Regions from separate parts of the Micromonospora matsumotoense genome, predicted to be linked through region 3. Evidence: riboswitches for the same ligand, from Rfam matches in the RefSeq annotation. Region 3 holds a riboswitch; each other region holds the start of a gene.
What was found. A riboswitch is a leader RNA that binds a small molecule or an ion and turns the genes downstream of it on or off. The one in region 3 is predicted to bind cyclic di-AMP.
Positions count from the first base shown of each region.

Region 1: it holds a riboswitch for cyclic di-AMP, as region 3 does, so the genes downstream of both, ACQP1S_RS00440 (NlpC/P60 family protein) here and ACQP1S_RS03115 (coiled-coil domain-containing protein) in region 3, are expected to answer to the same signal.
Region 2: it holds a riboswitch for cyclic di-AMP, as region 3 does, so the genes downstream of both, ACQP1S_RS24250 (coiled-coil domain-containing protein) here and ACQP1S_RS03115 (coiled-coil domain-containing protein) in region 3, are expected to answer to the same signal.
Region 4: it holds a riboswitch for cyclic di-AMP, as region 3 does, so the genes downstream of both, ACQP1S_RS09900 (C39 family peptidase) here and ACQP1S_RS03115 (coiled-coil domain-containing protein) in region 3, are expected to answer to the same signal.

Region 1 covers NZ_CP192025.1:87,848-90,826, forward strand. The annotation lists gene ACQP1S_RS00435 (C40 family peptidase) at 1-900, shown strand, start outside; cyclic di-AMP (ydaO/yuaA leader) riboswitch at 1,055-1,191, shown strand; gene ACQP1S_RS00440 (NlpC/P60 family protein) at 1,204-2,247, shown strand; gene dcd (dCTP deaminase) at 2,443-2,979, opposite strand, start outside.
Region 2 covers NZ_CP192025.1:5,739,917-5,742,895, reverse strand. The annotation lists gene ACQP1S_RS24255 (SRPBCC family protein) at 1-436, shown strand, start outside; gene ACQP1S_RS24250 (coiled-coil domain-containing protein) at 581-1,639, opposite strand; cyclic di-AMP (ydaO/yuaA leader) riboswitch at 1,644-1,775, opposite strand; gene ACQP1S_RS24245 (cation diffusion facilitator family transporter) at 1,972-2,886, opposite strand.
Region 3 covers NZ_CP192025.1:638,214-641,192, reverse strand. The annotation lists gene ACQP1S_RS03120 (YibE/F family protein) at 1-1,078, shown strand, start outside; cyclic di-AMP (ydaO/yuaA leader) riboswitch at 1,245-1,376, shown strand; gene ACQP1S_RS03115 (coiled-coil domain-containing protein) at 1,380-2,405, shown strand; gene ACQP1S_RS03110 (carbonic anhydrase) at 2,545-2,979, opposite strand, start outside.
Region 4 covers NZ_CP192025.1:2,225,967-2,228,945, forward strand. The annotation lists gene ACQP1S_RS09890 (hypothetical protein) at 1-149, shown strand, start outside; gene ACQP1S_RS09895 (hypothetical protein) at 277-1,035, shown strand; cyclic di-AMP (ydaO/yuaA leader) riboswitch at 1,397-1,540, shown strand; gene ACQP1S_RS09900 (C39 family peptidase) at 1,804-2,670, shown strand; gene ACQP1S_RS09905 (CDP-glycerol glycerophosphotransferase family protein) at 2,896-2,979, opposite strand, start outside.

The sequences.
Region 1 (2,979 bases), 550 kb from region 3:
GGCGTCGGGATGCTCGCCGTGCCGGCGCACGCCGCGCCGTCGCCCGAGGAGATCGAGGCGGCTCTCGACAAGCAGTGGGAGCAGCTCGAACCGACCATCGAGAACTACAACAAGGTCCGGGCGCAGCTGAAGGTCAACCGCAAGAAGTCGGTCGAGCTCCAGAAGAAGATCGAGCCGTTGGCCCTGCAGAGTGAACTGGCCCTGGGGCGGGTGGGTGACCTCGCCTCCCGCTACTACAAGTCCGGGCCGTCGCAGGAGTTGAGCGCGCTGCTCACCACCAGCACGCCGGGCACTCTCGCCGCGCAGTTGACCATTCTGGACCGCCTCGCCGCCGAGCAGCGCAGAGAGGTCGAGGCGGTGCTCGTGGTGCGCCGCAAGTACGACGCCGAGAAGCAGAAGCTCGACACCCTGATCGCCGCCGAGGTGCAGCAGGAGAAGGACCTCGCGGCCAAGAAGACCAAGATCAACGCCGAGATCAAGCGGCTCCAGGCGTCGATGCCGAAGACCACCGTCAAGGTGAACGGCTGCCCCACGATCAACGGGGTGCTCAGCTCCGCCGCCCGTACCGCGATCCAGGTGGCCTGCCAGCAGGTCGGTGACCCGTACGTCTGGGGTGCCACCGGGCCCAACTCGTTCGACTGCTCCGGGCTCACCCAGTTCGCCTACAAGGCGGCCGGGATCTCGCTGACCCACTTCACCGGTGCCCAGTGGAACGAGGGCAAGGCCATCCCGCGCTCCGAGGCCCGCCCCGGTGACCTGGTCTTCTTCTTCAGCGACCTGCACCACGTCGGCCTCTACCTGGGCAACGACATGATGGTGCACGCGCCGCGGACTGGTAAGCCGGTCCAGGTGGCCAGCATCAACCACATGCCGGTGGCCGGCTTCCGCCGACCGGGCTGACCAACGCAGACACCAACCCCCGGCCCGACGGGCCGGGGGTTGCGTCTTTCCGGAGCCGGAGTGTGCCGGCCCGGCGGGTTGCGGATCGATAACGACCGTCTCTACTCTGGTCAATCGTCGGTCGGCACCAGGTCCGCCCCGCCCGGGGTGGCGTCGACCGGCACCGCCGAGTCGCCTCCGGGCGAGCCGGGGACCCAGGTACGCCGGGGTGAATCCGCAACCACTGCGGTAGGGCGCTCCCTTCCCGCCCGAACCCGTCAGCTAACCCGGTAGGCGGTCGAGGAAGAAGGAGCCCGGAGCCCGGTGGCACACCATGCCCCGCGGCCACCGTCACGCCGGTCGACCCAGGTCGCCCGCGAGACGGCGGTGCCGCGCCCACGCTGGTCCCGCTTCACCACCACCACCCTCGCCACCCTGGCCGCCGTGGCGGTCGCCCTGACCGGTGGCGTCACGGCGGCCCACGCCGACCCCTCGGTCGCCGAGGTCGAACGACAGATCGACCAGGACTGGAACAGGCTCGAACCGATCATCGAGCAGCACAACGCCACCCGGACCGACCTGGTCGCCAAGCGCCGGCAGGCCGACGCGCTGGGCAAGCGGATCGCCCCGCTGCAGCGCCGGGTGGACCAGGCGATGAACCAGGTCAGCGGCCTCGCCGTCCAGGCGTACAAGGGCGAGAACATGTCCACCGTCAACGCCCTGCTCGGTAGCCACAACCCGAGCCAGGTGGTCGAACAGTTGGGGTTGCTGGACCGGTTCGCCAGCCGCCAGCAGCGCGAGGTGCGGGCCGTCGCGGCGCTGCGCGACGAACTCGCCGCGACCAAGGCGCCGTTGGACGAGATGGTCGCCCAACTGACCCGTACCGAGGCCCAGTTGGCGGCGAAGAAGAAGCAGATCAACACCGAGATCGACCGGTTGCAGAAGCTGCGGCTCAAGGTCTACGGCAACGGCGGCGGAGGGTCGCTGCGCCCGGCCCCGTGCCCGGCCGGCTACCCCGGTGGTCCGTCCGGCACGGCCGTCAAGTACGCCTGCGCCCAGATCGGCAAGCTGTACGTGTGGGGCGCGGCCGGCCCGAACAACTTCGACTGCTCCGGGCTGACCATGGCCGCCTGGTCGAAGGCCGGGGTGTCGCTACCGCACAACGCCCGGCAGCAGCGCCAGGTCACCGACCGGGTGAGCCGGGCCGACCTGCGCCCCGGCGACCTGGTCTTCTACTACTCCGACCTGCACCACGTCGGGATGTACGTCGGGGACGGCTGGGTCGTGCACGCCTCCCAGTCCGGTCAGCCGATCACGATGAAGCGGGTCGACGACGGGCCGGTCAACAGCTACGGCCGACCCGGCTGACCCGCGCGTCCGGGCCTCCCTATCCGGGGGTCCGGACGCGGTGTTCCTCGCTCCGGTGCGACTGTGCTCCGGCGGCGCCCGTCCCTGGGATGCGGCCCGCGCCGCCAGGTTGTGGTCCGCACCCTCGGGGTGCGGCCCGGCCCGGTGCGGCCCGGCCCGGTGCGGCCCGGCCCGGTGCGGCCCGGTGGGGTGTGGTCAGCGGGTGGGCCAGGTGCGCCAGTTCTGCCAGGAACGGCTCTGGGTCGGCCCGCGCTGGCCCTGGTAGCGCGACCCGTAGACCGCGGAGCCGTAGGGGTGCTCGGCCGGCGAGGAGAGCCGGAAGATGCAGAGCTGGCCGATCTTCATGCCCGGCCACAGGGTGATCGGCAGGTTGGCCACGTTCGACAGCTCCAGCGTGACGTGGCCGGAGAAGCCCGGGTCGATGAAGCCGGCGGTCGAGTGGGTGAGCAGACCGAGGCGGCCCAGGCTCGACTTGCCCTCCAACCGACCGGCGAGCTGGTCACCGAGCGAGATGACCTCAAGCGTGGAGGCGAGCACGAACTCGCCCGGGTGCAGCACGAACGGCTCACCCTCCGGCACCTCGACCATCGACGTCAGGTCGTCCTGCTGCACGGCCGGGTCGATGTGGGTGTAGAGGTGGTTGTTGAAGACCCGGAACAGCTTGTCGAGACGCACGTCGATGCTGGACGGCTGCACCAGGCTCGGCTCGAACGGCTCCAGCGCCAGCGCGCC
Region 2 (2,979 bases), 2.3 Mb from region 3:
GCAGGCGCGCTGCTCACAGGCGGACGCGGTGGCGCTGCTGAGCGACCTGTCCCGGCAGGAGGAGCTGCATCCCCTGATCGTCCGGGTACGGCGGTTGCCGGCCCGGCCGGGTGCCCTGGCCAGCTATGCGATCACCGATCGGCTGGAGTTGGGGCCGCTGCGGTTCCCCGTCACCTATCAGGCGGATGTGCTGCTGGCCGGCGACGACGAGGTCGTGACGGTGGCCCGGCAGCAGCCGGGCACCACGGTCCGCAACCACACCCGGCTCCGGGTGGAGGGTGACCTGCTGCGGATCGACGTGGAGATCACCCTCACCGCGCCGGCACCGTTGTTCGGCTATGCCTTCCGTCAGGCCCGGGCCGCCCACCTGGGGCTGGCCAGCCGGCTCGGTGCGGTGCTGGACGGCCGGGCCGGCGACCCCCCATCCACGGACTGACCGACCCCGCGACGCCCCGTGCCCTGAGCGGTGATCTCGCGCCCAAGGACTGACCGGGCGGTGACCTCGCCACGGCCGACGGGCGTGGCCCCGGCCGGGCCCACGCCCGTCGGCCCGCCGTCGTGGGCGGGCCACCGGACCGGCTCAGATCATCGACAGGTGCACGTGGTTGGTGTGGTCGCTGGACGGGTCACCGTTGCCCCCGCTGTAGGACTTCCACCCGCTGCTCGGCAGCCAGATCCGCTTGAACCAGATCACGTAGAGCACGCCGAGCCGGTCGGCGTTGCGGATGAAGTACGCGGCGAGGTTGTTGCCGTACGTCCGGTCGCCGCCACTGGCCACCCCACCGAAGCCGTTCTTCTGGGCGGCGAAGTCGCACGCCCGGCCCTTGGGGTGCTCACCGGAACCGCTGGGCCGGTGGCAGGAGACGTACCGGGTGAAACCGGCCGCCTTGGCCTGCTGGAGGGCGTTGAGGGTGCGGGGGGTGATGCAGCCGTTGGCCGGGGTCGGGTCGTTGACGCTGCACGACTCGGACGGCCAGGAACCGTCAGAGTTGCGGGGCGACCCCTTGGCGTTGCTGCTGGACGTGCCGTCCGAGCTGCCGGAGTCGGTGGAGGCGGGGGTCGGCTTGTCGGCGGCGGCCACCGCCAGTGCGCGTTCGGCCTGATCCTTGCGCTTGCCCATGGTGGCGACCTGCTTGCGCTGTTCGGTGATCTCCCGGCTCACGGCGGCCCGGGTCCGGGTGGCCTGGTCCCGGGTGTCGATCATCTTGCGCAGTTCCTGGTCCTCCCGGGCCGCGACCGTCTCCAGCGCCGACGCGCGGTCCATGAAGCCGCCGGGGCTGCTGCTGTTGAGCAGGGCGGACATCGGTCCGAGGCGGCCGGTGCGGTAGGCCGCACCGGCGATCTCGCCGACCTTGCCGGTCTGCACGACCAACTCTGCCTCGATGGTCTTGAGCTGGCCGTCCAACTCCTGCTGGCGCTTGGTGGAACGCTCCAGGGCGGCCTTCGCGCCGATCCACCCCTTGCTGGCCGCGTCGAGCTGGTCGCGCAGCGCCGGGGTACCGCCCTCCTCGTCGTCGCCGGGGGCGACGAGCCGGGTGGTGGGCGCGGCGACGGCCGGTGTGAACGGCGCGGACGACACGCCCAGGGCGAGCGCCGTGACGACTGCGGCCAGTAGTCGCGTGGTGGTGCGTACGTGCATGCGAATGTCCTTCCGTCAGCCGCCGACCGGGTTAGCTGACGGGTTCGGGACGGAAGATCCCTACCGCTGACGCGGATGCACCCCAGGAACATGGTTCCCCGGTTCGCCCTGGTGGGCGATTAGGCGGCGGCCACTGCCGGCGCCGGTGGGCGCCGCCTGGCGGAGGCCGGAGCCGAGCCTACCGGTACGCGTGGGACAGCTGCCTACCTCGTGACTGAGGGTACGAGAGTGAATACTACTAAAAGGGCCAAACGGCACAAATTGCTAACGATCTTCGGTCCGGTGTCCCGGGAAGTGAGCGCGTTCCGGTCTCCGCCGGGACGCGACCGGGGTCACCAGTGGGCCGGGCCGCAGGTGCCGGGGCTGGCTCCGGGCTCGATCTGAAGGGTGGCGTGCTCGATGTGGAAGTCGTCCCGCAGGGCCCCCCGGGCGGCGGCGAGCACGGTGCCGACCTCGGCGTCGCCGGCCAGGGTGAGGTGGGCCGAGGCGACGTCCATGCCGGAGGTGAGCGTCCAGACGTGCAGGTCGTGCACCTCGGCGACGCCGGGCACGGCGGTCAACCGGTCGTGTACGGCGGTCACCGGGAGATGCTCCGGGGCGGCCTGGACCAGGATGCGCACCGCCGCCCGCCCGAGTCGCCAGGTGCGGGGCAGGATGAACATGCCGATCGCCACGGCGACCACCGGGTCGGCCCACCACCAGCCGGTGCCGGCGATCAGCAGCGCCGCCACGATCACGCCGAGGGAGCCGAGCAGGTCGCCGACCACCTCCAGGTACGCCCCGCGCAGGTTGATGCTCTCCTTGGCGCCCTCGCGCAGCAGGCCGAACGCGACGAGGTTGGCGAGCAGGCCGAGCACCGCCACCACCAGCATCGGGCCGGCCAGCACCTCGGGTGGCTCACCGAAGCGGCGGACCGCCTCGATCAGCACGTAGACCGCCACCCCGCTGAGCAGGACGGCGTTGGCGAGTGCGGCGAGCACCTCCAGCCGGTAGAGGCCGAAGGTGCGCTGCGGGTCCCGGGCGGCCCGCTGGGTGGCGGTGATCGCCGCCAGGGCCATTCCGATGCCGAGGACGTCGGTGAACATGTGCCCGGCGTCGGAGAGCAGGGCCAGTGAGCCGGTGCCGAACGCGGCCACCGCCTCGACCGCCATGAACACGGTGAGCAGCCCGAACGCCGCCCAGAGTCGGCCGCGGTGCCGGTGCGCGGCGTTGCTGATCGTCGCGCTGTGGTCATGACCTGCGCCCACGTCCACACCTTCCGTCGCCGCTGCGAACCCGGTCCAATCTATGCTCACATCGCTATGTATGCAACTGACGGTCGGGCCTTCGGCCAGGTCGGT
Region 3 (2,979 bases):
GGTCGCCGTCACGCAGGGGCCGGACAACGGTGGGCAGGTCGAGACACCGGTCCCGTCCGGGCCGGGGGCGCCGACGGTCGCGGTCGGCGACGAGGTGGTGCTGGTCGCGTTGGCCGACCCGAGCGACCCGTCGGTGAGCAGCTACCACATCGCCGAGCACCAGCGGGGCATGCCGTTGCTCTGGCTGGTCGCCCTGTTCGCGGCGGCGATCGTGGCGTTCGGCCGGCTGCGCGGGCTGGCCGCCCTGGCGGGTCTCGGCGCCAGCTTCGCCATCCTGCTGACCTTCGTGGTGCCGGGCATCTCCGCCGGGGGCGCGCCGCTGCCGATCGCGATCACCGGCGCCGCGCTGATCATGTTCGTGGTGCTGTACCTGACCCACGGGGTCACCGCGCAGACCTCGGTGGCGGTGCTCGGCACGCTGGGCAGCCTGGTGCTGACCGGCGTCCTGGGCACGCTGGCCACCGCCGCCACCCACCTGACCGGGTACGGCAGCGAGGAGGCCACCACGCTGTCGATGTACCAGCGTGACGTGGACCTGCACGGCCTGCTGCTGGCCGGGATCATCATCGGTTCGCTCGGCGTCCTGGACGATGTCACGGTCACCCAGTCGGCCACCGTCACCGAGCTGGCGCACGCCAATCCGGGGTTGTCCCGGTTGCAGCTCTACCGGGCGGCGACCCGGGTCGGTCGGGCGCACATCGCCTCCACGGTCAACACGATCGTGCTGGCGTACGCGGGGGCCTCGCTGCCGTTGCTGCTCCTGCTGACCGCCGACAGTCGACCGGTGGGCCAGATCCTCACCAGCGAGTTCCTGGCCCAGGAGATCGTCCGCAGCGCGGTGGCGACCCTGGGCCTGGTGGCGGCGGTGCCGCTGACCACCGGGTTGGCCGCACTGGTCACCACCGCCGGGCGCGGTCCCGCCGACGCCGACGCCACCGGGCCGACGCCCACCCCACGGCCCGCCCCCGACCGCGCCGAGGCGCTGGAGGCGCTGAGCGCGCCCCGGCACGGCGAACCGTCCACCCCGGCCCCCGCACGGTGGCCAGACCCGGAAAGGAGCACGGACCCCGCATGGTGACACTGCGCTGCGTGACCGGAGGCGAGGTCGCGATTGTCGGCCGCATCACTGGTCACCCGTTGTTATCGGAAAAATACGCATTTTGCCGGGTTGTGACCGTAGATCCCCGGTACGACTCTCGGGTAACCTCGCTGCCGGTCACCGCCGAAGGCGCCCACCGGAGCCAGCGGTACCACCGCCCAATCGCCGTACGGCGAGCCGGGGAACCGAGCACCTGGGGTGAATCCGCGCCAGCGGTAGGGGCCACTTCCGTCCCGAACCCGTCAGCTAACCCGGTCGGCGGTCGACGGAAGGGACAACTGTGACGGCACCCCTACGCCACTGGTGGACTCCGGTGGTGGCCGTACTCGCCGCCCTGGCGATCGTCGCCGGGCCGGCCGCCGCCCCCGCGGCGGCCGCACCCACCCCGCCCACCCCCTCGGGGCACGAGGAGGACGACGAGCCGAAGCTGCTCACCGACGTCATCGAGGCGACCAACCGGGAGTACTCGGCGGCGAAGAGCCGGCTGGAGAAGTCCAAGAAGCGCCAACTCGAGTACGCCATCGAGGTGGAGAAGGCGGAGCAGGAGTTGGCGGCGCTGGCCCCGCAGGTCACCGAGATCGCCGCCCAGTCGTACCGGACGGGTCGGGTCGGCGCGGTCGCCGCACTGCTGGAGAGCGACGCCCCGGACACCTTCGTCCGGCGGGCCGCCGCCCTGGACGAGCTGAACATGGTCAACGCCGGCAAGCTGGCCGAGGTCAACAAGGTCAAGGCGCGGGCCGAACAGGCCAAGCTCGCCGTCGACACCGAGGTCCGTGAGCAGCAGAAGCAGACCAACCTGATGGCCAAGAAGAAGACCGAGGCCGACAAGGCGCTGGCCCTGGTCGGCGGGCGGGGCTTCACCGGTGGCCTGGTCGACGCGACGTCCCCGGTGGCCCGCATCGCCCCGGGCCAGACCGCCGACGGCGAATGGCGCGGCGAGTCGTGCAGCGAGAACGACCCCACCACGTCCGGCTGCGTCACACCGCGCACGCTGCACATGTACAAGGAGGTCAAGCGGGCCGGCTTCAGCCGGTTCGTCGGCTGCTACCGCCCCGGCGGGCCGTGGGAGCACCCCAAGGGCAAGGCGTGCGACTGGTCGTTGCAGAAGAGCGGCTTCAGCCCGTGGCACAACAACGACACCCGGATGTACGGCAACAACCTGGCCGCGTTCCTGATCCGCAACGCGGACCGGTTGGGCATCTACTACGTGATCTGGAACCGGCAGATCTGGTTCCCGGCCAACGGCTGGAGTTCGTACTCCGGACCGTCCAACCACACCGACCACGTCCACGTGTCGTTGCTGTAGCCGGACATGATCGACACGGTGGCGTCGCTGATGCGGTATCCGAGACCCCTGAACACCGCATCATCGCCACCGGCGAGTTGATCGCGCACCACGCGAAGGCCGCCCGGTCCAGCCGGGCGGCCTTCGTCGTGACCAGGTCTCAGCCGGCGACGGTCGCCGGCTCGCCGGTCGCCGGGACAGCGGACCCGACCGGCCCGGCGTCGACGCCCGCCAGCGCCCCAACGGCACCGGCCGTCGGCCCGGCAGGCCCGGACACCGCGGCGGTGAGCGTGGGCGCCTCGGCTGCCGGAGCGTGGGCCGGGGCCACCTGGCGGACCTCACCGGCGGCGAGCCGGTAGGACATCCCGACCACCGCACACCGCCCGGCGGCCACCTCGGCGGCGATCACCGGGGAGTTGCCGAGCAGCACCTCGACGGTCTGCGCGATGTGGATGTCGACGATCCCGTCGATGTCGTGCACCCCCTCCTGGGCCGCCCGGCGCAGGCTGGGCCCGACGGCGGCGACCACCGAGTAGAGGTGCCCCGGGGGCTGGGTGCCGGTGCGGGCGGCGTCCCGGGCGGCCTGTACCGCCCC
Region 4 (2,979 bases), 1.6 Mb from region 3:
ACCGGGCAGCCGTCGTGCTCGCCATGCCGACGGCAGACCGGCGCGACGCCGTCGTGCCGGCCAGCGTCGCGCGGAGCGCCCCGCCCCCGGCGGTGCCGGTCGGTCGAACACCCGTCGCCACCGCCCCCCGGGCACCCCCGGCGGACTGACCGCCCCCGCGGGGGCCGACCCACCCGCGACCGCCTCCGCCACGCACCACACCCCCGCACCGCCCGGCCGATGTCCCCGCCGCCGGTACGGCCTCCCCTTCCGCATCCCGCCTGCGAGGTGTCGACCGTGAACACCGTGCTCTCCCAGTTCCTGATCGAGGTCCCGACCGCCACCGTGATCTGGTCCGCGCTGCTCGTCCTGGCGCTGACCGGGATCACCATCCTGGTGGCCCGGCCCGAGCGGGACCAACCGGCCGATGCCATCGCCGCCGCGCCGGCATCCGACGCCCCACCCCCGGTCGCCGACCTGCGCCGCTACGCCGAGGAGGTGGCCGTCGCCGCCTCCGGGGCCGCCCAGACGGCCCGCCGCCACCGCACCGCCTGGCTGGCGGCCCACGACGCCGTGGAACGGGCCTGGCAGGCGTACGACGAGGCGGAGACGCTGGCCCGCCGGTTCGCCGGTGCCGGTGCGCTGCCCAGCCCGCGTACCCCCCGCACCCCCACCGAGTACGCCGGTCGGGAGCGGTGGCTGCACCAGGAGGCCGTGGCGGCGCACTGGCGGGGCGAGTTGTCGGTGGAGCGGCTGCGGGACGTCTTCGCGCACCGCGACGGTTGGGACCCGCGTCGGCACCCGGTCGAGCACGAGGTGATGCTGGCCCGCGCGGTCCGCGAGGACCGGCGTACGGCGTACCGGGCCGCGGCCGGGCGGGAACGGGCGGCGTGGCGGGACGCCGAACTGGCCGCCGAGGCGGCCCGGTCGCTGGCTGCCGAGGCGCACGCGGCGGCGCAACGGTGGCGGCCGACCCGGGTCCCGCTGCCCCGCCCGGCGACGTCCGCCACCCGCCCGGCCCCCGCCACCCGCTGGCGTCCGGCCCGGGTCGGCTGACCCGGCACTTCCGGCCGGCCGGCCGCCGGTTGGCGACGTCGGACCCGGTCAGCGGGTCAGCGGGACTGAATTGTTATCTGAGGGTTGTGGGTGCCGTCACTGCGGGTGGGAACCGGACACCTGGTCACAGTCGGTCACATCGACTGCGCCGATCATCGGTGGTCGGTGCCCGGCCGTCCGGTTGTCGCCTGGACGGGCCCGGGCGCTCCGGCCGTCCCACCCGTGGCGGGTCAGTGCCCGAGTGCCCCGAAATTGACTCGTCCGGCCCATGTTTGCGCAGCTCAACGGGCTTGGCGAGGGGGAAACCGGCCAGTAGTGTCGCTGCGGTCCGGTGCGGTTTCCGATCGCAAGAAGGCGACGCCGCGCCGACCCGCTCAATCGTGCGAGTCACGAACCGGGGACCCACATGCACCACTGGGGTGAATCTCCGGGCCACGGCCCGGGGTAGGGCGATCTTCCCGCCCGAATCCGTCAGCTAACCCGGTCGGCGGCAGCGGAAGGAGTTCCCTCCTCGTGCAGCATGACCCCACCCCTTCGGTAGTCCCTCCACCTCGGTGCCGGGGTGCCGCCGGACCGTCGCGCCTGACGCGCTGACCCGGCTGTCCGCCCCGCTGCCCGATCGCCGTCGGGCGGCCCCCACCGATCCGCCCGGCCCCCCGTCGGACGGTCCCTGCCGAACGAGCGGCTGAACACCCGATCCGCGCGTGGCGTCTGTGCCGCGTGCCGGTCCGGTGTGCCCGGCCGCCTCGCCCCGTGGAGGAACACCCCGTGACGCACCACATGAAGCGACAGCTACGCCGTTTGAGCACCCAGCGCCCGTACCAGATGATCGTCGGCTCGGCGGCGGTTCTCGTCCTGGCCACCGGCGCCGCCGCGCTGGCCGCCGGCGTCGACGACGCCCCGACCGATCAGCGGCGTACCGCCGAGTCCGCCCCCCGCCTCGACGACGTCGCGAGCCGCGCCCAGGCCCGGGTCGCCGCCCCCGCTCCGGCCAGCCCGTCGGCCAGTCCGTCGGCCACCCCCACGGCCACCCCGGCGGCGAGCCCGACGCAGTCGCCCCGCATCACCAGGGCGAAGGTCAGGGCCACCGCCGACCCGGACCTGACCCGCAGGGCGGCCCCGAAGCCGCCGTCGTCCAAGGTCCTGCGCTACGACTACCAGGCCCAGATCACCTACTACTACTGCGGCCCGGCGGCGGTGCGTAACGCGCTCAGCGCGGCCGGCATCGAGCGCGGCCAGGACGACCTCGCCGCCCAGCTCGGCACCACCGAGATGGGCACCAACTCGGCCGAGGACACCACCCGGGTGCTCAACGCCGTGGTGAAGGGTGACCCGTACCGGACCCGGATGTTCGCCGGCACCCCGAGCGACGCGCAGATCGAGCGGCTCCGGGCCGACGTGGTCGCGGCGGTCGCCGACAAGCGGGCCGTGGTCGCGAACGTGGCCGGGGACGTCACCGATCTCGACGGCGGCTGGCACTCCTTCCCCGGCGGCCACTATGTCGCCGCGGTGGGCTACGGGGACAACGGCCGTACCGTGCGGATCGCCGACTCGGCGGACCCGTCGCTGCCGGCGTACTGGGTCAGCGTGACCACCCTGGCGAACTGGATCGCCACCCGGGGCTACTCCGCCTGACCGACCATCCCACCCGCGCCCCGGACCGCCCCGGCACCCGACCATCGGTGCCGGGGCGGTCCGTTCCCGTAGAGGCCACCGACCCCGCCCCGCCAGTGCGCCGGGCGGCGCTCGCCGTGGGCCGATGTAGCGGTGTCAGCGGACTCGGATGCCGCTACATCGGCCCCACTGAGTCGATCAACGCCGGACCCGGGCCCAGCGAACGGGCCGGTGCCCCGGCCGGGGTCAGGCGTGGGGGGAGAGGGTGGCGGTGTCCCGGGTGCCCCGCGGGGTCGGCGGGTTCCCGCCCGGCGTAAGCTCCCGCCGGGC